DNA from 4 places in the Comamonas sp. UBA7528 genome. Region 2 is predicted to be linked to each of the others. Evidence: riboswitches for the same ligand, from Rfam matches in the RefSeq annotation. Region 2 holds a riboswitch; each other region holds the start of a gene.
The links. A riboswitch is a leader RNA that binds a small molecule or an ion and turns the genes downstream of it on or off. The one in region 2 is predicted to bind cobalamin.
Positions count from the first base shown of each region.

Region 1: another riboswitch for cobalamin. It lies ahead of B3349_RS11670 (ABC transporter substrate-binding protein); the one in region 2 lies ahead of B3349_RS15570 (TonB-dependent receptor).
Region 3: another riboswitch for cobalamin. It lies ahead of B3349_RS18020 (TonB-dependent receptor domain-containing protein); the one in region 2 lies ahead of B3349_RS15570 (TonB-dependent receptor).
Region 4: another riboswitch for cobalamin. It lies ahead of B3349_RS11640 (ferredoxin-like domain-containing protein); the one in region 2 lies ahead of B3349_RS15570 (TonB-dependent receptor).

Region 1 covers NZ_DLMU01000009.1:110,750-116,049, reverse strand. Annotated here, with positions in the region: gene B3349_RS11690 (OprD family outer membrane porin) at 1-894, opposite strand, end outside; gene B3349_RS11685 (pseudoazurin) at 994-1,446, opposite strand; gene B3349_RS11680 (ABC transporter ATP-binding protein) at 1,458-2,255, opposite strand; gene B3349_RS11675 (FecCD family ABC transporter permease) at 2,273-3,355, opposite strand; gene B3349_RS11670 (ABC transporter substrate-binding protein) at 3,404-4,411, opposite strand; cobalamin riboswitch at 4,546-4,772, opposite strand; gene B3349_RS11665 (GNAT family N-acetyltransferase) at 4,832-5,300, shown strand, end outside.
Region 2 covers NZ_DLMU01000013.1:20,705-26,467, forward strand. Annotated here, with positions in the region: gene B3349_RS15560 (FecCD family ABC transporter permease) at 1-156, opposite strand, end outside; gene B3349_RS15565 (ABC transporter substrate-binding protein) at 153-1,160, opposite strand; gene B3349_RS15570 (TonB-dependent receptor) at 1,172-3,358, opposite strand; cobalamin riboswitch at 3,595-3,849, opposite strand; gene zigA (zinc metallochaperone GTPase ZigA) at 3,992-5,182, opposite strand; gene B3349_RS15580 (Bug family tripartite tricarboxylate transporter substrate binding protein) at 5,708-5,763, opposite strand, start outside.
Region 3 covers NZ_DLMU01000014.1:516,432-522,194, forward strand. Annotated here, with positions in the region: gene B3349_RS18010 (VOC family protein) at 1-258, opposite strand, end outside; gene B3349_RS18015 (FtsX-like permease family protein) at 502-3,180, opposite strand; cobalamin riboswitch at 3,334-3,561, shown strand; gene B3349_RS18020 (TonB-dependent receptor domain-containing protein) at 3,649-5,550, shown strand; gene B3349_RS18025 (ABC transporter ATP-binding protein) at 5,589-5,763, opposite strand, start outside.
Region 4 covers NZ_DLMU01000009.1:99,896-105,658, reverse strand. Annotated here, with positions in the region: gene cobN (cobaltochelatase subunit CobN) at 1-599, shown strand, start outside; gene B3349_RS11650 (magnesium chelatase ATPase subunit I) at 596-1,744, shown strand; gene B3349_RS11645 (vWA domain-containing protein) at 1,756-2,406, shown strand; cobalamin riboswitch at 2,534-2,775, shown strand; gene B3349_RS11640 (ferredoxin-like domain-containing protein) at 2,964-4,220, shown strand; gene B3349_RS11635 (precorrin-8X methylmutase) at 4,204-4,833, shown strand; gene cobI (precorrin-2 C(20)-methyltransferase) at 4,842-5,582, shown strand; gene cobJ (precorrin-3B C(17)-methyltransferase) at 5,593-5,763, shown strand, end outside.

The sequences.
Region 1 (5,300 bases), on a different contig from region 2:
CTTGTGGGGGCCGAAGGCGTAGCTGCCCAGCAGGCTCCAGGTGGTGGTGGCGATGTCGCCCGCCCGCGCCTTGCCGGTGTCGGTGCTGCGGTAGACATTCAGGTTGAAGGAGAGGCTGCGCTGGTCTGCCAGCGGCAGCTTGTAGAAGCTGCCCAGGTACCAGGTGTTCCAGTGGTCCTCATAGCGGCCGTAGTAGCTGCTGAGCGATAGATTGGGAACCGGGGTGTTCCAGGCGCCGCCGAGAAAGCTGAAGGCGTCGCCGTTCACGCCGGAATAGTTGGCCAGCAGCTTGCCACCATTGCTGCGGGCATTGCGGTCCGCCCAGCGGGTAAAGCGGCCGGCTTGCAAGGTGACATTGGCAATGTCGCTGCTGGTGATTTGCCAGCCCCGGTTGCTTTCGGGCAGCAGGCGGGTGTCGGAGGAGCTGAAGATGGGGTTCTTGGTGCGCATCTCCCCCAGCTTCAGTTCCGTGGAAGACACCCGCAGCTTCAGGGCGGCACCGGCGCGGCCAAAGCGGTCGGCGATGTCCTGGCCGTCCTTGGCGACGTAGCGCGGCGTGGCGCGCGCGCTGTCTGCCTCGGTGCCCAGGTTGAGGGCTCCGTAGGCGTGGGCGTCCAGCCCCACGCCGACCAGGCCGCGTGTGTAGCCGGACTGGTAGTTCAGCATCAGTCCATAGCCCGATTCCCGGGCCTGGGTCTGGCCGCGCACCCCGTTGGCTGCACGGAAAGTGCTTCCTTTTTGGTAGTCCAGTTGTTCGCTCAGCACGCGGTTGAGCATGGTCAGGCTGCTGCCCTCGGTGAAACCGGTGGCGTCATCCTGGGCGCCGGCACAGGCGGCGCCGGTGGTGCAGAGCAGGGCCAGGCTGAAAAGGTGGGGAGCGGTAGGTCGGCGCATGGAGGGGCTGGATGGATGGGAATGGTGGCCGGCGCAGCGTGCGCAGGAGGATGGACTGGGTTGTGAACGATGGGTGCGCCGTGCGGATGCCTGCGGCGTTTATCTGGCAGCGGCCGTGGCGCGGGAGACAATGCCTTCAAAGCGCTGGCGGGCTTGCTCCGGCACGTCCTGCGGCACCACCAATTGGGAGAGCGGAGCGTCGCCCACCCGCACCAGCATGACCATGCCCATGGCGTAGTGGGGCTGGCACTTGATGCCATACAGACCGGGCTGGGTCAGGGTGACGGCAATCTCTTCGTTGACCTTGCCCCGAAACGCGGTGGCGCCGGCCGGTGCCATGCCGGCAATCGAGACGGCGTCGTGGCCGTTGCTGGTTGCCAGGAACTTGATGGTGTCGCCGGGAGCAGCCTGGATGAATTCGGGCTCGTAGACCATGGCGCCGTGGGGCCCCCGGTTGAGCATCTTGACTTCGAAGGTTTCGGCACTGGCCCCGCTGGCGGCGCAGCAGCACAGCGACAGGGCGGCCAGACGGGAGGCAAGGGAAGCGGTCATGGGCAAGGCTTTCAGGGCAAGGGGGTGGTCAACGGCCGCAGGCGCAGCACGCGGCTGCCGTCAAGGGGGTCGGTCAGGCTGTGGGCCTGTACCTGGAAGACGGTCTGCAGCAGTTCCGGCGTGAGCACTTCGTCGGGATGGCCCAGGTGCACGAGCCGGCCCTGGTGCATCACTGCCAGCCGGTCGCATGCCAGGGCCTGGTTCAGGTCATGCAGCGCAATCACCTTGGTGGTGGGCAGGTGCTGCACCAGCTGCATCAGCGACAGTTGCTGGTGGACGTCGAGGTGGTTGGTGGGTTCGTCCAGCAGCAGCACTTCGGGTTGCTGCGCGAGGGCGCGGGCAATGTGCGCGCGTTGGCGCTCGCCGCCCGAGAGGGTGTGCCAGGTGCGGTGCGCCTTGTCCTGCAGGCCCACGGCTTCCAGTGCGTGGTGCACGATGTCCCGGTCCCGCGCAGAGAGCGGCTGCAGTGCCGACAGCCAGGGGGTGCGCCCCAGCTCCACCGCATCCCAGACGGTGATGGCATCCTGGGTGTGCGCGCTTTGCGCCACCAGCGCCAGTTGGCGGGCAACGCTGCGGCGCGGCATCCGGTGCAGGGCCTGCTCCCCGAGCCGCACTTCACCGGTCTGCGGGCGCAGCAGGCCGGACAGCAGGCGCAGCAGGCTGGATTTGCCCGAGCCGTTGGGGCCGATCAGGCCCAGCATTTCCCCGCAGTGCACCTGCAGCGAGACGTTCTGCACGATGGGTGTGCCCTGGGCATGCCAGCTAAGCTGGTGCGCCTGGAGGGCAATGGCGGGCGGCGTGGATGCCATGGGTACAGGGGGCGTCTTCATGTCCGGCGCCCCTGTGACTTGAGCAGGATGACCGCAAACACGGGGGCGCCCACCAGGGCCGTGATGACGCCGATGGGCAGGACCTGGCCGGCGATCAGCGTGCGCGAGACGACATCGGCGGCGATCAGAAAGACTGCGCCAATCAGTGCGCTGGCGGGAATCAGGCGGCGGTGCCGGACGCCGACCAGCAGCCGCGCGGCATGGGGTATCACCAGCCCTACAAAGCCGATGGCTCCCACGATGGAGACCATCACGGCCGTCATCAGTGCGGCCGCCAGCAGCAGTGTCAGCTGCACCCGGCGCACCGGAATGCCCAGTGCGGCAGCGGATTCGCTGCCGAAGGTGAAGGCATCCAGCGCACGGGCATGCAGCAGGCACAGTAAGGTGCCGGTGCCGGCGACCGTGGCGGTCAGCAGCGTATCCGGCCAGCGCACGCCGCTGAGGCTGCCCAGCAACCAGAACATGATGCCGCGCGCCTGTTCGGCGCTGCCGGACTTGGTGATGATCAGCGAGGTCAGGGCGTTGAAAAGCTGTGATCCGGCAATGCCTGCCAGCACGATCTGCCCGCTGTTGCGCAATCCGCCGTTGCCGGCGGCATGGGCCAGCAGGGCAACCAGGGCAAAGGCGCAGACGGCACCGAAGAAGGCGCCGGTGGTCATGGAGATGGCGCCTGCACCCAGGCCGGCCACGGTGACCAGCACCGCACCGGTGGAGGCGCCTGCCGAGATGCCCAGCAGATACGGCTCGGCCAGCGCGTTGCGCAGCAGTGACTGCAGGATCACCCCGGAAATGGCCAGGCCCGCGCCGCAGCCGGCGGCCACCAGCGCCCGTGGCAGCCGGTAGTTCCAGACAATGCCCTGGGTGATGGGGTCGACGGCGGAGAGAGGCTGGCCCAGCAATTGGTGGGCCAGTACCTGGAAGACGGTGTGCGCAGAGATGTCGGTCTCGCCGATGGCAATGCCCAGCACCACCGCTGTCAGCAGCAGGGCGGCGGCGGCCGCCACCACCCCGGCCGTGCGCAGCAGCCTGGCGCCAGCGGTGTGGGCGTCTGTGCGGGGGCGTGCAATCTCTGCGTGCATGGAAATACGCGCCATCCCGTGCAGGGCTGCACGGGGCGGACTGCCTTCTTACTTGGTGGCGCCTTGCAGGCGGAGCACGGCCTCGGCAATCTGCTCCATGCCGTCCACCTGGCGGATCGAGCCTTGCAGGGCATCCGCATCGACGATGACGATGCGCTGGTTCTTGACGGCATCCATGTGGCGGGTGACTGGATCCTGCTTCAGGAATTCCAGCTTCTTCAGGTAGTCGTCGGCAGGGAAGCGGCGACGGTCCATGCGGGCAATGATCAGAATGGAGGGGTTGGCCTTGGCAATGGTTTCCCAGCCCACGGTGGGCCATTCTTCGGTGGAGCCGACGACATTGCGCAGGCCCATGGACTGCATCATGTAACCGGCCACCCCGTTCTTGCCTGCCATGTAAGGGTCGGCCGCCAGATCGGAGCTGGAGAACCACAGCGCAGCCGACAGGTTCTGCAGTCCCGAGGCCTTGACCTTGGCGATGGCCTGGGCCTGGCGTGTGCCGAGGTCCTTGACCAGGCTGTCGCCGCGCGCCTGCACATCAAAGATCTGGGCCAGCTGGTGAATGCTTTTGTACAGCGACTTCACGTCGTAGCCGGCCGTGCGTGTGCCGTCCGATCCCACCAGGTTGTTCTTGCCTTCGCAATCGGTGGGCATGGCGTAGGTGGCGATGCGCAGGTCGTGGAATTGCTCGCGGGTGCCAACCACGCCGTCCTTGCCGACCATCCATTCGAACTGCGACACGACCAGCGCCGGGCGCTTGCCGATCACCGACTCGAAACTGGGAATGTTGTCGGACAGGCGCGGCACCTTGTCGTTGACGGCCTTGAAATGCGGCAGCACCGGGTTGAACCACAGTGCGGTGCCGGCCACCTTGTCGCCCAGGCCCAGCGCATACAGCATCTCGGTGCCGCCCTGGCCTATGGTGACGGCCGATGCGGGGGCCTTGTCAAAGGTGACGGTGTGGCCGCAGTTCTGCACCTGCAGGGGGTAGTCCGTGGCGTAGGCAGTGAAGGTGGCGGCCAGCAGGGCGGTGCAGGCAAGGCTTCGGATCAGCATCAGGCTCGTCTTTCCAGGATGGGCAAGGATCACTGGAAGACAAGGCACAACCCACGCTGTGCGTGCGGCCCCCTGGAGTGCCGGAACGACAGAGTCACGAGAAATGGCTCACTTCCCGGACACCCCGCCGGCAATGAATGGTTGGTGCTTGGGCAGGTCTCCTGACTGGCAGATCGGCGCCTCGCGACCACCTTCCCAAACTGGCGTTCAGTGGTGTGTCGGTCGCGGGCTCATTGCCTACAGTTGCGGGGGCAGTTCCATTTTGCGGGCGGCGCCAGGGGCGCGGTCTGCACTGGATTCCCTCATGCGGCCAGCGTGTGCCGGCGCATGTCCTTGCGGAACCAAAGTTCGGGTAATGTAGCTGATTTTGTAGCGGTACCCGCTGACGCAGCTTGTGTGCATAGCGGTTTCGAGTCTGGCATGACCCTGTCTTTGTCCCCGTCCTTGTCCCATCTGATTTCCATCCAGCCGGTCGAGCGCCTGCAGGAGGTGGACGGCTTTCTGCGCGACGCACGCGTGCAGATGTTCGGTGCACGTGTGTCTGCCCAGGACACGCCGGCGGACCTGCGGCATTTCGCGCAGGTATACGGGGACAGGGGCGGGCGGATGTGGGCGGCCCGTGATGCGCAGCACGCTGTGGTGGGCAGCATCGCCTACCGTGCCTACGATGGCCGGTTTGCGCAGCTGGATTTCGGGCCGCAGTCCGTGGTGGAGGTGGTGCGCCTGTTTGTGGCACCGGCGTGGCGGCGGCAAGGGCTGGCACAGGCGTTGTTCGCCACGCTGCAGGCCCATGCACAGGCCCACCGAGTCCAGGTGCTGTATCTGCACACCCACCCTTTTTTGCCGGGGGCGCTGGAGTTCTGGGAACGCAATGGGTTTGCGGTGCTGC
Region 2 (5,763 bases):
CCACTGCAGCAGCAGGCGGCTGTGCAGGGAATCGTCGCCGCTCAGCGCACGCCACAGCTCCGGCACGCTGGCCCACTGGTGGCCGGCGCAGGCCGCCCCCAGCAGGCACAGGGCCAGCACCAGCAGCGCGGCCCACCATGTTTTGCTTGAAGTCATATCGGGTGCAGTTGCCGGGCCAGCGATTCGATGCCGTCGAAGGTGCGCGGCCCGGGGATCAGAAATTCGGAGCGGGACACGGTCCAGCAGTGGCGCTGGCGCAGGGCCCGCATGTCGCGCCAGCCCGGCTGGCGCAGCAGATCGTCCAGCCCCGCCTGGTTGCCGGCGAACAGCAGCACATCGGGGTCGGCGGCCAGCACGGCCTCGGGCGACACCTGGGCCAGCACACCCAGCGCGGGCAGTGCGTGCTGGCAGCCGGCGCGCACCATGGCTTCACCGGTGTAGGTGCCCGGGCGGGCCAGCAGCAGCATGCCGTTGCCGGCCCGCCCGGTGACCATCAGCGCCCGCAGGTGCGGACGGCCTGCCACGGAGGCATCCACCGCCTGCAGCCGCGCATGCAGGGTGCCGGCCAGCGCGTCCCCGCGTTCGGGCTCCCCACAGGCCTGGCTGACCAGGCGGATGTTGTCCAGCACCTCCTGCAGGGTGCGGCTGAGCAAGACCATGATGGGCACTCCTATGCGTTCCATGGGCGCGACCAGCTGGGTGGCGGCCTGCCGCGCCGGTGTCACGATGACCAGGTCCGGACGCTGGGCCACCACGGCATCCACGGAAAAGCCCAGCCGGCCGCCGACCTTGGGCAGGCCCAGCACCTCGGCCGGGTAGCGGGTGAAATCCTCGACACCGACGATGCGGTCCACCAGCCCCAGGGAGGCGACCAGTTCGGTGTTGGACGAGAAGATGGTGACGATGCGCCGGGGCGGCCGGGGCAGCCAGACGGCGCGCCCCAGCGCATCCTTCAGGTGGATGCCCGAGGCCAGCTGCATGGCCTGCTCTGCTGCCCCCGCAGGCCCGGTTGGACCGACCGGGCCGGCCAGCACCGTGGGCACGGCAAGGCCGGGCAGCAGGGAGCCGCCCGCCACCGCCGCGCCCCAGCGGCGCAGCACGGCGCGCCGGGACAGCGCGTCCGGGAGTGCTTCCGGAGGGTGGTTGGCGGGCCTGTGCATGCGGCCTGGCCTCAGAAGTCGGCCTGCAGGCCGACCATCAGCTCACGCCCGGGCATGGATGTGCCACAACCACCGTTCTGGAAGCGCGCATCTGCCAGGCAGGGCGAGCGGTCCTGCGCGATGAAGATGGGGCTGCGGTTCAGGTTGAAGACATTGTTCACCGCCGCAAACAGCTTCACGCTGCGGTTCACCCGGTAGTCGCCACGCAGGTTCCACACCGTGAAGGCCCCCTTGCGGTGGATATAGGTGCTGCTGGGTTCGCCCTGCGGCACCAGCAGGTTCTCTTCGGTGTCGTACCACATCGGTCCGCGCAGCAGCGCGGTCAGCTGCATGCTCCAGTCGCCGGCATTGCGGTCCATGCCCTGGGCGTAGCGCATGCCGGCAGAGGCCTGGAAGCGGTACATGCGCTGCACGCGATCGGTGTTGGCGGTGGCCGCCGCGCCCTTGTCGCGCATGTCGAAGTGGTAGTAGCCGCCCGCAAAGGCGCTGAGCGACTGGCCCGGCAGGCCCAGGTTCAGCACCTGCTTGAGGTCGACGTTGGTGGTCAGCTCCAGGCCACGCGCCACGACTTCTGCGGCGTTGTTGGCATAGTCCGAGGTGTTGGTGCTGGGGCCCCGGGACACGGTGGTGATGCGGTTGGAGATGATGTTCTGGAACAGCGCGGCATCCACCTTCCAGCCTGGCTGCGTGAAGGTGGTGCCCACTTCGATCTGGCGGCTGGTCTCGGGCTTCAGATTGGGGTTACCGAAGGTGCGCCCGCCGCCCACGGCGGTGAAGTCGGCGGCCAGTTCGGTGGCGGTCGGGGCCCGGAAGCCGGTGGAGATGCCTGCGCGCAGGTTCCAGTCGTCGGTGGCTTTCCAGGTCGAACCCAGGGACCAGGTGTGCGTGTCGTACTTGCGCACATTGGACTGGGCAAACGCCAGATTGGGCGTGGGGTCGAAGCGGGTCTCCCCCCAGGTCTTGCGCAGGCCGGCGCGCAAGGTCAGCCGGTTGTCCAGCAGCGTGTGCGCGTCTTCCAGGTACAGCGCCTTGGTCTCTTCCGTCTGGTTGTTGTCGTACGGTGCCACCTGGCCTGCCGGGCCGCCGGGCATGGCCACACGGAAGCGGTCCGAACGCAGATGGCTGCGTTCCCAGTCCACGCCCACCAGCAGGTCGTTGGCGGCGGACAGGCGAAAGCGCGGCTGCAGGCGGATGCCGGTGGCGTCCAGCTTGCGGTCGTTGTAGTCGCGCGCCGTGCCCGGCACCGGGCTGGTGCCGCTCTTGATTACGGGGGAGGCCCAGTTGAATTCGTCCTCGTCCACAAAGTGGTAGACCTGCGCCAGCCAGCTGACGGACTGGTCGGCCAGTGCGCCGGTGTAGGTCAGGTCCAGCGAGCGGTTGTCGCGGTTATCCTTGCTGTAGATGTTGGCGCCGGATCCCCGGAAGCCTGCGTTGTAGATGCCGTCGGTGCGGGCCTGCAGCTCCACCCGGTTCAGGCTGTCTATCTGCAGCCCCAGGGCGGCCACCGCGCCACGGCGCTTCCAGCCGGTGTTCTGCATGACGGTGCCGCCGTCGCCGGACTTGTAGTCATCCCGGGCGCTGGTGTTCAGGCCCACATACCAGTCCAGCATGCCGCTGGCGCCTGCCGTCTGGGCCTGGGTGCTCCAGCCGCCCCAGGAGCTGCCAGTCACCGTGACCCGGTTCAGCGGGCCGCTGGCGCCGGTGCGCAGGATGATGTTGATCACCCCGCCCATGTTCTGGCTGCCGTACACCACCGAGGCAGGGCCGCGCACGATTTCGATGCGTTCCACATCGGTCAGGCTGAGCTTGGACAGATTGGCTGTGCCGGCGCGGCGGCCGTTGAGCAGCACCAGCACCTGGCCCTTGAAGTCGCGCCCCTGGCCGTCGGTGGCGGCACCGCGCAGGTTCAGCGAGGTCTGGGCCGCCGTCCATTCGCTGAGAAAGCCCACCGCATGCTCGGCCAGCAGGTCGGTGACGGAGCGGGACGAGGAGCGTTCGATGTCCTGGCGGTCAATCACCTGGGTGGTGGCCGCAATGCGGGCCCGGTCCTCGGGCCGGGCCGTGGCGGTGACGAAGACATCGCCCAGCGCCGCAGCCGGTGCGGTTGTGGTTGCGGTCGCCGCAGAGGCCGCGGTGTTTTCTACTCCCTGCGCATGCGCGCCCCACAGCGCGCAGCACAGGGCGACGCCCACGGTCACGGGCTTCAGGGCAAGGGGGAATGCGCCAGATGGTGCACGCGATGGTGCACAGGGCAAAGCGACAGGCCCGCAGGAAGGGCCATAGGAAATACGGGAAGGGGTGCGCATGCGCGGCTCCAGATGGCCTTGCTCTCCCGCAAGGCCGATTCAAGAAAACATCCGCAGGCAGGCATGCGCAGACAGGACAGCTCGGCGTGCGAACCCATCCCACCTGGACTGCGCGCTCACCCGCGGCGTCCAAAAAAAGTGACAAGGCCGGTATCCGGGCTCGCGAAATGCCGAAGTCCAGGGACATCCGTCCTGGGACTTTCGGCCCACTCCACGCCTTCCCACGCAGTGCGCAGTGGCTTCAGGTCTGACCTGTGTGCAGAGGGTGATTCGCTTACCGTTGCGGGGGCAGCGCAGGCATTGCGCTCTGTGGAGCGCACCTGCTTCCCGTTTAACTGCTGTGGCCTTGCGGCCAACGCAGCACCTCGAAACAAGCATTGAAATGTATCTCAATGCAGCGAGGAATTATCGCTCACGACACATGGCTGCAACGACCGGAATGCGCCGCATCGGTGCGCCGGGCTGGCCACACACCCGGTGCCATCCCTTCGGGGTGCCCACCTGCGCGCCGCTGTGCCCAGGCATTCAGTCCCACGCCGGAAACGGGTCGTGGAAGCCGGTCCAGGCCCGGGGGGCCAGGCCCATTTCGTGGTCGGTCAACAGACAGGCATCCAGCCGCTGGCGCAGCGCCGGCTCGTCCATGCCGATGCCGATCAGCACCAGTTCCTGGCGGGCGTCGCCCACGCTGTCATCCCAGTGCTGGGTGATGGTGGCCAGCGCCTCGGGCTCGCGCGGCCATTGCTCCCGGGGTACCGACGCCCACCAGCGCCCTGCCCGACCATGGCGGCACACGGCCCCGGCCTGCGACCAGTTGCCCGCGTAGATGGGGCGGCTGGCCAGCCAGAAAAAGCCTTTGGAGCGGATGACTCCGGGCCATTCGGAGCCGACCAGGGCATGAAAGCGCCCCGGGTGGAACGGCCGGCGCGAGCGGTAGACAAAGCTGCCGATGCCGTATTCCTGGGTTTCCGGGGTGTGTTCGCCACGCAGCTCTTTCAGCCAGCCCGGGGCCCTGGCCGCCTCGTCGAAGTTGAACAGCTTGGTGGACAGCACGGACGCCAGCGGCACTTTGCCGAAGGAGGACTCCACAATGCGCGCCCGCGGGTTCAGCGTCTTCAGGATGGCCATGAGCCGCTGGCGCTCTGCGCGGGTGATGAGGTCGGTCTTGTTGAGCACCAGCACATCGCAGAACTCGACCTGCTCGACCAGCAGGTCCACCACCTTGCGCTCATCGCCCTCACCCAGCGACTCCCCGCGCCCCCGCAGGCTGTCCCGGGATTCGTAGTCCTTGAGGAAGTTGAAGCCGTCCACCACGGTGACCATGGTGTCCAGCACCGCAATGTCCGACAGGCAGGCGCCCGACTCGTCGGTGAAGGTGAAGGTTTCGGCCACCGGCAGCGGCTCCGAGATGCCCGTGGACTCGATCACCAGGTAGTCGAAGCGCTTTTCCCGTGCCAGGCGACGCACCTCCACCAGCAGGTCTTCGCGCAGGGTGCAGCAGATGCAGCCGTTGCTCATTTCGACCAGTTTTTCCTCGGTCCGGGACAGATCGCTCCCGCCTTCGCGCACCAGCGCCGCGTCGATGTTGACCTCGGACATGTCGTTGACGATGACCGCGACGCGCAGGCCCTGGCGGTTGTGGAGGATGTGGTTGAGAAGCGTCGTCTTGCCTGCGCCCAGAAAGCCAGACAGGACGGTGACGGGGAGAAGCTTTGCCATCGCCGGTACCAAGAACAAGATTTGATAATGATAACTCATTATCAAATATGAAAGCAGCACACAGCAGCGAACACACCCCCACTCCCCTCCTGTTCCCCGGCTCCTTGCGGGACAGGGTCATCCGGCCCTGCATCCCCTCGCATGCTCCCAAAGGCGCTCGGCGCGCAGTGCACCATCTGGCACAAAGCAAAGCCCCTGCTGTCCGGAAACAGCGGGGGCTCTTGGTATCACCGGTTTCACTGGTGTCGGCAGTGCAAGCGACCGCTATCTGCATCCCGTACGGGGGCACCGCACACACAGCGCGATAGGCACCTTGGAGCCGCTCACACAAGCTTTGATACGTCCTTGCTTCGCCTTGTCGTACTTTGGTACTGCCGGCGGCTTCGCGCCCCGTCTCCAACGCAAACCTGCGGTGTGCCAGGTCGTGTCAGCGGCTCTTATGGGCCGTGGATGGGGTCGGCCAAGGGGGCCGCCAATCAGGCCGCGAGCCGGTCACGACCTGGGCGATAGCGGCCCTGCCCTGGCTCAGCCGTCCACCCGGATCCCGCGGGACTGGATGAGGGTGGCCCACTTGGCCCGCT
Region 3 (5,763 bases), on a different contig from region 2:
GCTCAAGGTCAGGCTGAAGCCGCTGAAGGGGCGGGTCCCCGGGCTCGGGTCATCGCTGGCCATGATCTGACTGTCACCCACCTGCAGGCTGGCATGCATCACCATGTCGGGCCGTGCGGGTGTGCATTCGGGCGGCGGCGGCTCCGGGCTTTCGCTGTAGCGCATCAGCGCCTGGATGGTCGCCCCAATCGCATCGCGGTAAAAGTTCAGCGCCTCTTCACAGCGGCCCTGGAACAGGAGATAGGTCTGGACTTGCATGCATGCCTCCGGTGGTTAGACAGCGGTTGTACGGCAGCGGCGCCAGCGCAGGTATGACAGAACGTAGCAGGCGGATAGACGGCCCACGGTGGGTGCCGCCGGTTCACGGCACCTCTCCCACGCCCGGGCTACCACCACCAGACGGTACCGCTGCCCGTCGCTGGCGTGGCGGTGGATGCCATGACGGGCAAGGCAGGAGGCAAGCTGTTTCCGGTTGCACCCGCAGCCTGCACCAAGCCGGCGCTACCAGTCTTCCTTCACCGCCAGCACCGCGTCTTCCCCGGTGGCCTGGCGGCCGGCCCACCAGGCCGTCAGCGTACCGGCCAGCACCACGGCGCAGGCCAGGGCCAGCAGGCGCCCGGCAGGCAGGCGCAGCTCCATGGTCCAGTGGAAGCTTTGCGGGTTGACCACATGCACCAGGATGGCCGCCACGCCCAGGCCCAGCAAGGTGCCGGCCAACGCACCCATGGCCGTCCAGGCGGCACCCTCGCCAGCCACCACCGTGAGGATCTGCCGGCGCGTCAGCCCCAGGTGGGTCAGCAGCCCGAACTCCTTGCGCCGTGCCAGCACCTGGGCACTGAAGCTGGCGGCAATGCCGAACAGCCCGATGCCGATCGCCACCGCCTGCAGCCAGTAGGTGACGGCAAAGCTGCGGTCAAAAATCTCCAGCGAGCGCTGGCGCAGCGCGGCGCTGCTGGTGAACTCCAGCGGCGGCGCCTGCCCGCCGGACAGCCGGGCCAGCGCGGCTTCGATGCGCGGTTGCAGCGTGGCCTGGTCTTCGTTCGCAGTGGGCCACAGCGACAACTCGGACATGCGGGCATCGCCCGTCAGGCGCTGGTAGTCGTCCCAGTCCATGGCCACCGCGCCGAACTGGCGGATGTAGTCGCGCCAGATGCCGGCCACGAAAAAGCGCGTTTCCGCTGCGCCAGCCGTGGGGGCGGCGGCCGGGTTGTCTGCCGCTGCGGTATTGCCGCCGGCCAGCCCGGTGCTGAACACACGGTCCAGCAGCGGCCAGGGCTGGCCGGCGTGCACGCCATACAGCGTGGCCACGGCCTCGCTCACATAGACGGCAACCATGCCGGCCGGAACCGGCTGCGCAGGTGCCGCACCCACCCACGGCAGTTGCTGGGCCTGCGGGCCGTGCAGTGGACGCAGCAGCAGGCTGATGGCCGGGCGCTGCGGGTCCAGCCACAGGCTGGTGGCCCGCATCGGCTGGGCGCGTTCCACCCCGGGTAGGTTGCGCACGGCCTGCAGCAGCGCGGGCGGCAGCAGCGCCGCATCGGACTTGGACGAGCCGCCGGCCGCACGCAGGTACAGCGGCGAGGGCAGCACGGCGTCCAGCCAATCCAGCATGCTGCCGCGAAAGCTGGTCACCATCACCGTCAGCGCCACGGCCAGGCTCAGGCTGGCCACTACGCCGCCCACGGCCACACTGGCGCTGGCCCGCATGCGGCGGGCACGTTCCAGCGCCAGCATGGACAGCGGCTGGCGCAGCGTGGCCGGCCACAGCCGCTGCAGGCCGCCCAGCACGCGCTCCAGCAACCAGGGCAGCAGTGCCATGCCGCCCAGCAGCATCAGTCCCACGGCCACATAGGCGGCCAGGGGAATGCCCCCAATGGGCGGCACGCTGGCCAGCAGTGCACTGGCGGCCACCAGGGCCAGGCCGGTCCAGGCGCGTGCAGGAGTCTGGCCCACGGCCCCCAGCCCTTTGAGGGTGGCGGCAGGCGGCAGCGCCCGCGCGGTGCGTGCCGGCCACCAGGCGCCGGCCACGGTGGCGGCCAGGCCCAGGGCAAAGAAGGTGGCGGCGGCCGGCGCGCTCCAGAGCAGCGGGGGCTGGCCGCCGGCAAAATAGCCGCCGCCCAGGTCCCCGCCCAGCATGCGCAGGGCCAGCCAGGCCAGTCCGGTGCCCAGCGCAATGCCGGCCGCGCTGCCGGCAACGCCCAGCAGGGCAGCTTCCCACAGCACCAGGCGCATGCGCTGTGCGGGCGTGAGCCCCAGCACGGCCAGCAGCGCCAGCTGCGGTGCGCGCCGCGCCACGCTCAGCGCCAGCACCGAAAACACCAGAAACGCCCCGGTGAACAGCGCCACCAGGGCCAGCACGGTCAGGTTGACGCGGTAGGCGCGCGACATCTCGGCCGCACGCTGCTGTTCACCGCCCGGCTGCTGCACCAGCACCTGGGCCGGCCAGCCGGGCAGGGCACGCAGCGCAGCGGTGAAGGCGCTGCGGTCGGAGCCGCTGCGCAGCAGCACATCCACGCGCTGGATCTGGCCGTCCTGGCCCAGCAGGTCCTGGGCGGCGCCAATGTCCATCACCGCCAGCGGGGCGCCGCCGGCTGCCACCGTGCCGGCCACGCGCAGCGTCACGGCAAGGGTGTGCACGCGCACCGGCAGCCGGGCACCGGGGGCGCTGGCTTCGTCCAGGCCCAGGGCCTGCAGTGCCGCCGGGTTCAGAAACACCGCGTCGGGCGCGAACAGCTGCAACCGGTCCTGGCCGGCAAACAGCCGGGGCTGCAGCGCAGGGGCCAGCGGGGCCGACTGCAAGGCATCGCCGCCCAGCAGGCGCAGCGACAGCGGTTCCGGGGGGGCGTGGGGCGCGTGATCGCCAGCCACGGCCGTGGAGGGCGGGCTGTCGACCTGCACCGTGCCCTCGATCCACGGCGCGGCATGCTGCACCTCGGGCCGCAGCGCAATCAGTGGGTAAATGGCCTGGGGCAGGCTGGCGCGCATGCCACGGAATTCCAGATCCGGCTGGCCGTTGACGCTGCGCACCGCGCGGGAAAACTCATCCAGCGCCGACTGGTTGATCACATGCACCGCAAAACCCAGGGCCACGCCCAGCGCAATGGCCAGCAGGGCGGTCAGGCTGCGCCAGGGCTGGCGCCGGTACTCCTGCAGCGAAAAACTGGCCAGCAGGCGCGGCAGCGGAGAAGCGGTGAGAGAGGGTGAGGCAGGCACGGAGGTTCCAGGGCAAAACAGCGGTGTGCACCGCCCCCAGGGCGGGTGGGCACGCCTGCGCGGCCCAGGGTTGCATGGGCAGGGCATTCGCCATCCTACAAGCCCCGTGTCAGCCTGCTGCCTACAATGCGGGGTTTTGGTGCTTGCAGCGCTGTTCTGGCGCTGCGGTTAAACGGGAAACATGGACGCCGGCGCCCGCGCTGGCACAGCATGTACTGCCCCCGCAACAGTGAGCGCACAGGTCCCGCAGGACCCGCTTGCCATCTCTTGCCACTGGAGCCATGCGCTCTGGGAAGGCTTGGTAAGCCGTGCGCCAGTCTGGATACCGGCCAAAACAGGTCCAGCATCCGCTGGCGTGCCGCTGTGCATGCAGACCCGGGTTGCTGGTTGTGTGAAGCACGGGCGGGGACGCCAGTGCCAACCATGTGTGCATCCATGCGAAATTTCCAACCATTCCCTGCGGAAGGCCAGCGCGCTTCCGTGCGCTTTCCTCTGGCGGCCGTGGCCCTGGCAGCGGCCTGCCTGGCCCAGCATGCTGCGGCGCAGAGCGTGCCCCTGTCCACCACGGTGGTGACCGCGACCCGCTCTGAAACGCCGCTGGACGAAACCCTGGCCGATGTGCGCGTGATCACCGAAGCGCAGATCAGCAACTCGGCAGGTCGCTCGCTGGCGGAAGTGCTGCAACGCTTTGCCGGCGTGCAGATGTCCAGCAACGGTGGCCGCGGCAACACGCAAAGCGTCTACATCCGTGGCAGCAAGCAGGTGGTCCTGCTGGTGGACGGGGTGCGCTTCGGTTCGGCCACCCTGGGCACGCCCACGCTAGAGTCGCTGCCGCTGGAAGCCATCGAGCGCATCGAGGTGGTGCACGGCCCGGCATCGGCCCTGTATGGCAGCGATGCCATTGGCGGGGTGATCCAGATCTTCACCAAGCAGGGCAAGGGCGTGAAGCAGGCATTTGTGCCCCATGCCGCGCTCACCTGGGGCCGCGCAGGCTACAAGAAGGCCGATGGCGGTTTTGCGGGCGAGCAGTCCGGCTGGAACTACAGCCTGAACATGGCGCGCGTCATCGATCCCGGCTTCTCGGCCACCAACCGCAAGAGCGCCGAGTTCCGCTCCGATGCCGACAAGTTCAACCAGACCTCGGTCACGGCGGCGCTGGGTTATGCCTTCAATGCCGACTGGCGCCTGGATGCCAATCTGATGCGGGCGGACAGCTATTCCGAATTTGACCAGGACTACATCTTCATGCCCGACTGGAGCATGCCGCTGGTGAACGGTTCGTACAACGAATTCCGTGCAGCCACCAGCCAGCTCAAGCTGTCGGGCAGGCTCTCTGCCAACTGGAACAGCACCCTGAGCGTGTCACGTTCCAATGACAAGCAGCGTTCCCACCACCGCCTGGAGGGTCGCACCGACCGTTACCAGGACCTGTTCCAGACCGAGCAGACCGAATACAAATGGGGCAACGAGATCAAGACCCCGGTGGGCATGGTGGTGGCCGGCCTGGAGCGTCTGGAGCAGCAGATTGCCTCGTCCGAGCGCTACGACCACAAGGACCGCTCAACCAATGCCGCCTATGCCGGCCTGAACGGCAGCCACGCTGCGCATTCCTGGCAGCTCAACTTGCGCCGTGACGACAACTCCCAGTTCGGCGGCTACAACACCTGGGGCATTGGCTACGGCTACGAAGTCCTGTCCGGTCTGCGCGCGCGCGTGGCACGGGCCAGCAGCATGAAGGCGCCCACCTTCAACGACCTGTACTACCCCATGTCCGGCAACCCCAACCTGCAGCCCGAAAGCTCCAAGGGCAACGAAATCGGGTTGGATTGGAGCGTGGGCGGCCACGAGTTCAAGCTGACGGGCTTCGACAATAAGGTCAAGAACCTGATCTCCTGGGCCGACGACGGCTCCGGCATGTGGTTCCCTTTCAATATCGACAGCGCACGCCTGAAGGGCTGGTCGCTGGGCTACCGCACCCAGTGGCAGGGCTGGGACCTGTCTGCCCGCTACGAGCACCTGGATGCGGTCGATGGCAAGGGCCAGCGCCTGACGGACCGTTTGCCCGAGCACCAGGCCACGCTGTCGGTGGACAAGCACATCGGTGCCTGGAAGTTCGGCACCAGCGCGCTGTATGCCGGCAAGCGCACCGACAAGCAGGGCACCGTGGATCTGGGTGGCTACACCACCGTGGACCTGCACGCCGAATACCAGTTTGCCAAGGATTGGGCGGTGCAGGCCCGTGTGGCCAATCTGACCGACAAGGTCTATGAAACCGCCTACGGCTACAACCAGCGCGGCCGCGCCGGTTTTGTGACCTTGAAGTGGACGCCGCGCTGAGGCCACGCCGCTAGCACGGCCCCGCGGTCCGGCCCTGTTCAGGCCGCCGCAATGCCCCGGGCCGTCAGCCGCAGCACCCGGTCGGCGCGGGCCGCAGCGTCCGGGGAATGGGTGACCAGCACCAGGCTAGCGCCGGCTTCGCGGGTCTGGGCCACCAGCAGGTCCATGGTGCGGGCGGCTGTGTCCGGGTCCAGATTGCCGGTGGGCTCGTCG
Region 4 (5,763 bases), on a different contig from region 2:
ATGCCTATGGGCAGAAGGACGACGGGACGGCGCTGCCGGAGCGCTTTGTCCAGCGCCTGAGCGAGATCGAGCTGGTGGTGCACAACCAGGACAACCGCGAGCACGATCTGCTGGATTCGGACGATTACTACCAGTTTCAAGGCGGCATGGCCGCGGCGGTGCGGCATTTCCGCGGCCAGCAGCCGGCGCTGTACTTTGGCGACCATGCCAACCCGGATGCCCCGCGCATGCGCACGCTGCAGGAAGAAATCAGCCGGGTGGTGCGCGCCCGCGTCACCAACCCCAAGTGGATCGACGGCATCAAGCGCCATGGCTATAAAGGTGCGTTCGAGGTGGCTGCCACGGTGGACTATCTGTTTGCCTTTGACGCCACGGCCCGTGTGGTGCGCGACGACCAGTACGCGCGCGTGACCGATGCCTTTGTGGCGGATGCCGCCACGCGCGACTTTTTGCAGCAGCACAATCCCGCAGCCTTTCATGGCATGTGCGAGCGGCTGCTGGAGGCCATCCACCGGGGTCTGTGGGAAGACAGCGGGGACTACCAGGCACTGCTGGAGCAGCAGTTGCTGGCCGCAGAACAATTGTTGGAGAAGCGATGATCTCGTCCACCGAATCCGCCCCGTCCGTGCAGGCGGCGGGCTTTCCGTTCACTGCCATCGAGGGGCAGCCGCAGCTGCAGACGGCCTTGCTGCTGGCGGCCGTGGACCCGTTGCTGGGCGGCGTGCTGGTGGAAGGCCCGCGCGGGACGGCGAAGTCGACCAGTGCGCGGGCGCTGGCCGCCTTGCTGCCGGCCGGCCGCTTTGTGAACCTGCCGCTGGGGGCGACCGAGGAACAGCTGGCCGGGTCCCTGGACCTGGAAGCCGCGCTGCAGCGCAGTGCGGTGGTGTTCCGCCCAGGATTGCTGGCGCGTGCCCATGGCGGCATCCTGTATGTGGATGAGGTGAATCTGCTGGCCGATGCGCTGGTGGACCTGCTGCTGGACGTGAGCGCCAGCGGCATCAACCGGGTGGAGCGCGACGGCGTGTCGCACCAGCACGATGCGCGCATCACCCTGGTGGGTACCATGAACCCGGAAGAGGGCCAACTGCGCCCGCAGCTGCTGGACCGCTTTGGGCTGTTTGTGCGGCTGGAGAATGTGCCCAGTGCCGCGGTGCGCAAGGCCATTGTCAAGACGCGCATGGCGTTCGATGCCAGTCCGCAGGCCTTTGTGGAGCAGCACGCTGCGGCGCAATCCGATCTGGCGCAGCGGGTGAAGCTGGCGCGCGAGCGCGTGGCGGCTGTGGCGTGGACCGATGCCGTGCACGACGATGTCGCCCAGCGCTGCCAGGACGCTGGGGTGGAAGGGGTGCGGGCGGATCTGGTGATGCTGCGCGCGGCACGGGCCCATGCGGCGCTGCACGGCCGCAGTGCTGTCACGCCGGCAGATGTGCAAGCGGTGGCGGAACTGGCGCTGGCCCACCGGCGTACCCAGGCAGCGCCACCTGCATCGCCCCCATCGGGCGAGCCGGCGCAGCCACCGGCCTCCGAAGAACAGGCGCAGGCGCCGCCTCCGTCACCGGCGCCTGCCTCGCAGGCAGCCGGCGGTGCTCCGTCCGGCCAGTCCGGCAACGGGGCGGCACCATCGGCGGATCCGTCGCCGGACAATGGCACCCCGGCCGATGCCTGGGGCGCCATGCCGCCCCCCCAACTGGTGGCGATGAAGACGGTCAAGGCGCTGAAGCCTTTGCCGCCAAAAAAAGCCTGACGCGCTCCGCGGTGGCGGGACTGGCCGGAAAGGCCAAGGCGGGGCGCGGTGGCAATACCTCTCGCAAGGGGCGGCTGAACGGGGCGGCCGGGCGGCGTCTGGACTGGGTGTCCACGCTGGCCTCCAAGGGGGCCGGGACACTGCAGCCCGAGCACCTGCGCTTTCGCCGCCGGCCCGTGGGGAGCAAGACTTTGCACCTGGTATTGCTGGATCTGTCGGCGTCCATGCTGCGCGGGGAAAAGCTGGCCTGGGCCAAAGGGTGCTTGCTGGCCCTGACCGAACGGTTCTACCGCGATCGCGACGATATGGCGGTGATCGGCTTTGCGGGCGAACAGGCACGGTGGCTGCAGCCGCCGGCGAAAGCCAGAGCCTTCAATGCCGACTGGATTGCACCCTTGCGCGGCGGTGGTGGAACGCCGATCCAGCCTGCCGTCGATGCCGTGGAGGGCGCGCTGCGACGCTGCCCGCCCGGTACCCGGGCCACGGTCTGGCTGCTGACGGATGGGCGGTTTGACCCGCTGCCGGTGCGCCCCGAGGGGGTGGACCGTTGCTGCATCATCGACTTTGAAAATGATGCGGTGGCGCTGCGGCGTTGCCAGCGGCTGGCGGCGATGTGGCGCGGGGAGTGGGTACGAGCGGAGCTTTTTGCCAGCGCCGGCTGAGCGCCGCAGGCACTGGTGGTGGGCGCGGCAGTCCGTGGCCGTCGGAAAAAAGCGGTGATTTGCTGCGTTGCATCAGCGACGGCCGATACTGGGGTGGAGTTTTCAGGAGGGTGGCAGATATCGCGTAAAATCTGCGCTGATCCCAGGTGTTTCGCCGCGCACTGCGCGCAAGGAAATGAAACGAGAAGCAGGTGCGTGGTTCGCCACCATTCCTGCACTGCACCCGCAACGGTAATCAGAGAAATGGGGACGCCCGTCATTGCTTGCTGCAATGACAGCCACTGCGCAAGCGGGAAGGCGCGTCCAGCTGTCAACCCCCATGGGTTGAGCTCTGTAAGTCCGGAGACCGGCCTGGCGTGAACAAGGCGCAGCGGGAGTGCATGTGGCTTGATGGGCTCGCACATCCGCGCTGCCAATCACCTCCATCTTCCATCCCCTCTGCAGATTTCAATCGTCCGGCCCGGGTATCGGCCTGACCGACTGCGGATACAGCATGGCGCGAGAGCTTCTGGGTGTGACGGTGCAGGCAGCGGCTCTGGATGGGGGCGCTACGCACCATGGCTGATTCCATCAAGGTTCAGGGATGGTGCCCCACGGCATGGAAGCCCATGCGGTCGGAAGACGGTTGGATTGTCCGGGTTCGCCCGGTCTGCGCCTCCATCAGCGCGGCGCAGTGGGCCGCGCTGGCGGCTTGGGCGTTGTCCCTGGCGCATCCCCAGATCGAGCTGACCCGGCTGGGCAATGTGCAGCTGCGCGGGGTGGCGGATGCGGACCTGCCTGCGCTGCTGGCGCAGCTGGTCGCGGCCCGGCTGATTCCGGCGGATGCGGATGCCGATCTGGCGCCCCCCGTGCATTGCACCCCTTTTTACGAGACCCATGACCGGACCCACCAGCTCGCCATGCTATTGGGCCGTGCGGTGGTGGAGCGCTTGTGCCCCAGTGTGCTGGAGCGCCAGGGCATGGCCGCGCTGCCCAGCAAGTTCGGCTTGCTGGTGGACGATGCGGCGCGCAGCCTGTGCGGTGTGGCCTCCGATCTGCGGGTCTGGGCGGATGCCGGCGGCGGCTATGGCCTGGCATTGGGCGATGCCGCCGACTGGTACCGCTTTGGCGATGTGCAGCAGCTTGTCGATGCCGCGATCCACATGGCCACCTGGTTCGCCCGTGCGCGGATGGCGGTTTCCGGTAAACCGCCCACCCGGCTGCCGGCGCTGCTGTCGTCTTTGCCGCTGGATACGCTCTTGCAGGATGCAGTGCGCCAGGGCGCGCAGCCGCCCGCCCCAGCGCCGGTGCTGCCGGGCCCACTGGCACAAGGTTGGGTGCTGGGGGTGCCGCTGGGGCGCATCGATGCCCTGGCGATGCAGGCACTGGCGGCCAGCCTGGCGGCCGACACGGAAATCCGCGTCACGCCCTGGCGTTCGCTGCTGCTGATGTCGGCGGACGCGCCGTCGTGCATTGCCCGTCTGGATGCACAGCACTGGATGACCGATGCCGCGGATGCCCGCCTGCGGGTGTCGGCCTGCACCGGAAGCCCGCGCTGTGCGCAGGCCCATGTGCCGGCACAGGACATGGCGCTGCAGTTGGCGTCCCACGTGCCCGAGCGCGGGCATCTGCACGTCAGCGGCTGCGCCAAGTTCTGCGCGCTGTCGTCCGATGCCACCTCACTGATTTTTGCCAGCCCGTCCGCAACGGACGGGGTCTGGCTCCATGCCGGTTCTGCCGGGCAGCCTGACCGTCCCAGGGGCCAGTTCCCTTACCGGGCCGGGTCGGCACTGCCTGCAGAACTCCACACACTACTTCATGACCTACCACTATGAAATGCACGGTGAAGAGATTTACCGGCAATCGTTTCGCATCATCCGCAGCGAGGCCGATCTGGCCCGCTTCACGCCCCTGGAGGAGCGGGTGGCCTGCCGCATGATCCATGCCGCAGGCATGGTGAGCCTGGCCCAGGACATCCATTTCTCCGCAGATTTTGCGCAGGCCGCAGAAGCGGCACTTCAGCGCGGTGCCCCCATCCTGTGCGATGCGCGCATGGTCAGCGAAGGCATCACGCGCAAGCGCCTGCCTGCCGACAATGCCATCATCTGCACCTTGCAGGATGCCCGCACGCCCGGGCTGGCCCAGGCCATGGGCAATACCCGCAGTGCCGCCGCGCTGGAGCTGTGGCGCGAACACCTGGACGGCGCGGTGGTGGCCATCGGCAATGCGCCGACCGCGCTGTTCCACCTGCTGAACATGCTGGAGGACCCGGCATGCCCGCGTCCGGCAGCCATCATCGGCTGCCCCGTGGGCTTTGTGGGTGCTGCCGAGTCCAAGGATGCACTGCGCGCATGGGGACAGATTCCTTTCGCCATTGTGCAGGGGCGTCTGGGCGGTTCTGCCATCACGGTGGCTGCCGTCAACGCGCTGGCGACGGCGGTGGAGTGAAGCACGTGATGAACAGCGGCAAAATTATCTGCGTGGGCCTGGGCCCCGGTGATCCGGACATGATGAGCGTAAAGGCGGACCGTCTGCTGCGCAATGCGCGCCATGTCGCCTATTTCCGCAAGCGGGGCCACCCGGGCAAGGCCCGGCAGCTGGTCAACGGCATGCTGCATGCCGAGGTCACGGAGTACCCGATGGAGTACCCGCTGACCACCGAGATCCCGCACGACGACCCGCGCTATATCGCGCAGCTGTCGGATTTCTATCTGGGCTGGCAAGCGCGCCTGACCGAGCTGGCGCGCGGCGAGGATGTGATCGTGCTGTGCGAGGGCGATCCGTTTTTCTACGGCTCCTTCATGCACCTGTATGTGCGCTTGCAGCAGGAAGGCGTGGTGCCGGTCGAGGTGCTGCCCGGCATCCCCGGCATGGTGGGCTGTTGGCATGCCACGGGCATGCCCATGACCTGGGGCGACGATGTGATGAGCGTGCTGCCGGCCACCTTGCCCGATGAGCCGCTGCGCGCCCACATGGCCCGCTCGGATGCGCTGGTGATCATGAAGGTCGGCCGCCATCTGAACCGCATCCGTTCGCTGTTGACGGAGCAGGGCAAGCTGGACCAGGCGTGGCTGGTGATCAACGGAACCATGAGCGACGAGCAGGTGATGCCGCTGCGCGATGCGCCGGAGCGCTGCCCGTACTTTGCGATTGTGATCGTGCACGGCAATGGCCGCCGCCCCGCCAATGACATGTGAGCGCAGCCGCATGGAGATGGAAGCCACACAGAATGCGGGCAAGGGCGCCGGCACGGGGCAGTTGTGCGTGCTGGGCCTGGGGCCCGGCGATGCGGCGCTGCTGACGGAGCAGGCCCGGCAGTCGATTGCCGGTGCGAGCGATGCTTTTGGCTATTTCCCTTATGTGGAGCGGCTGAGCGGG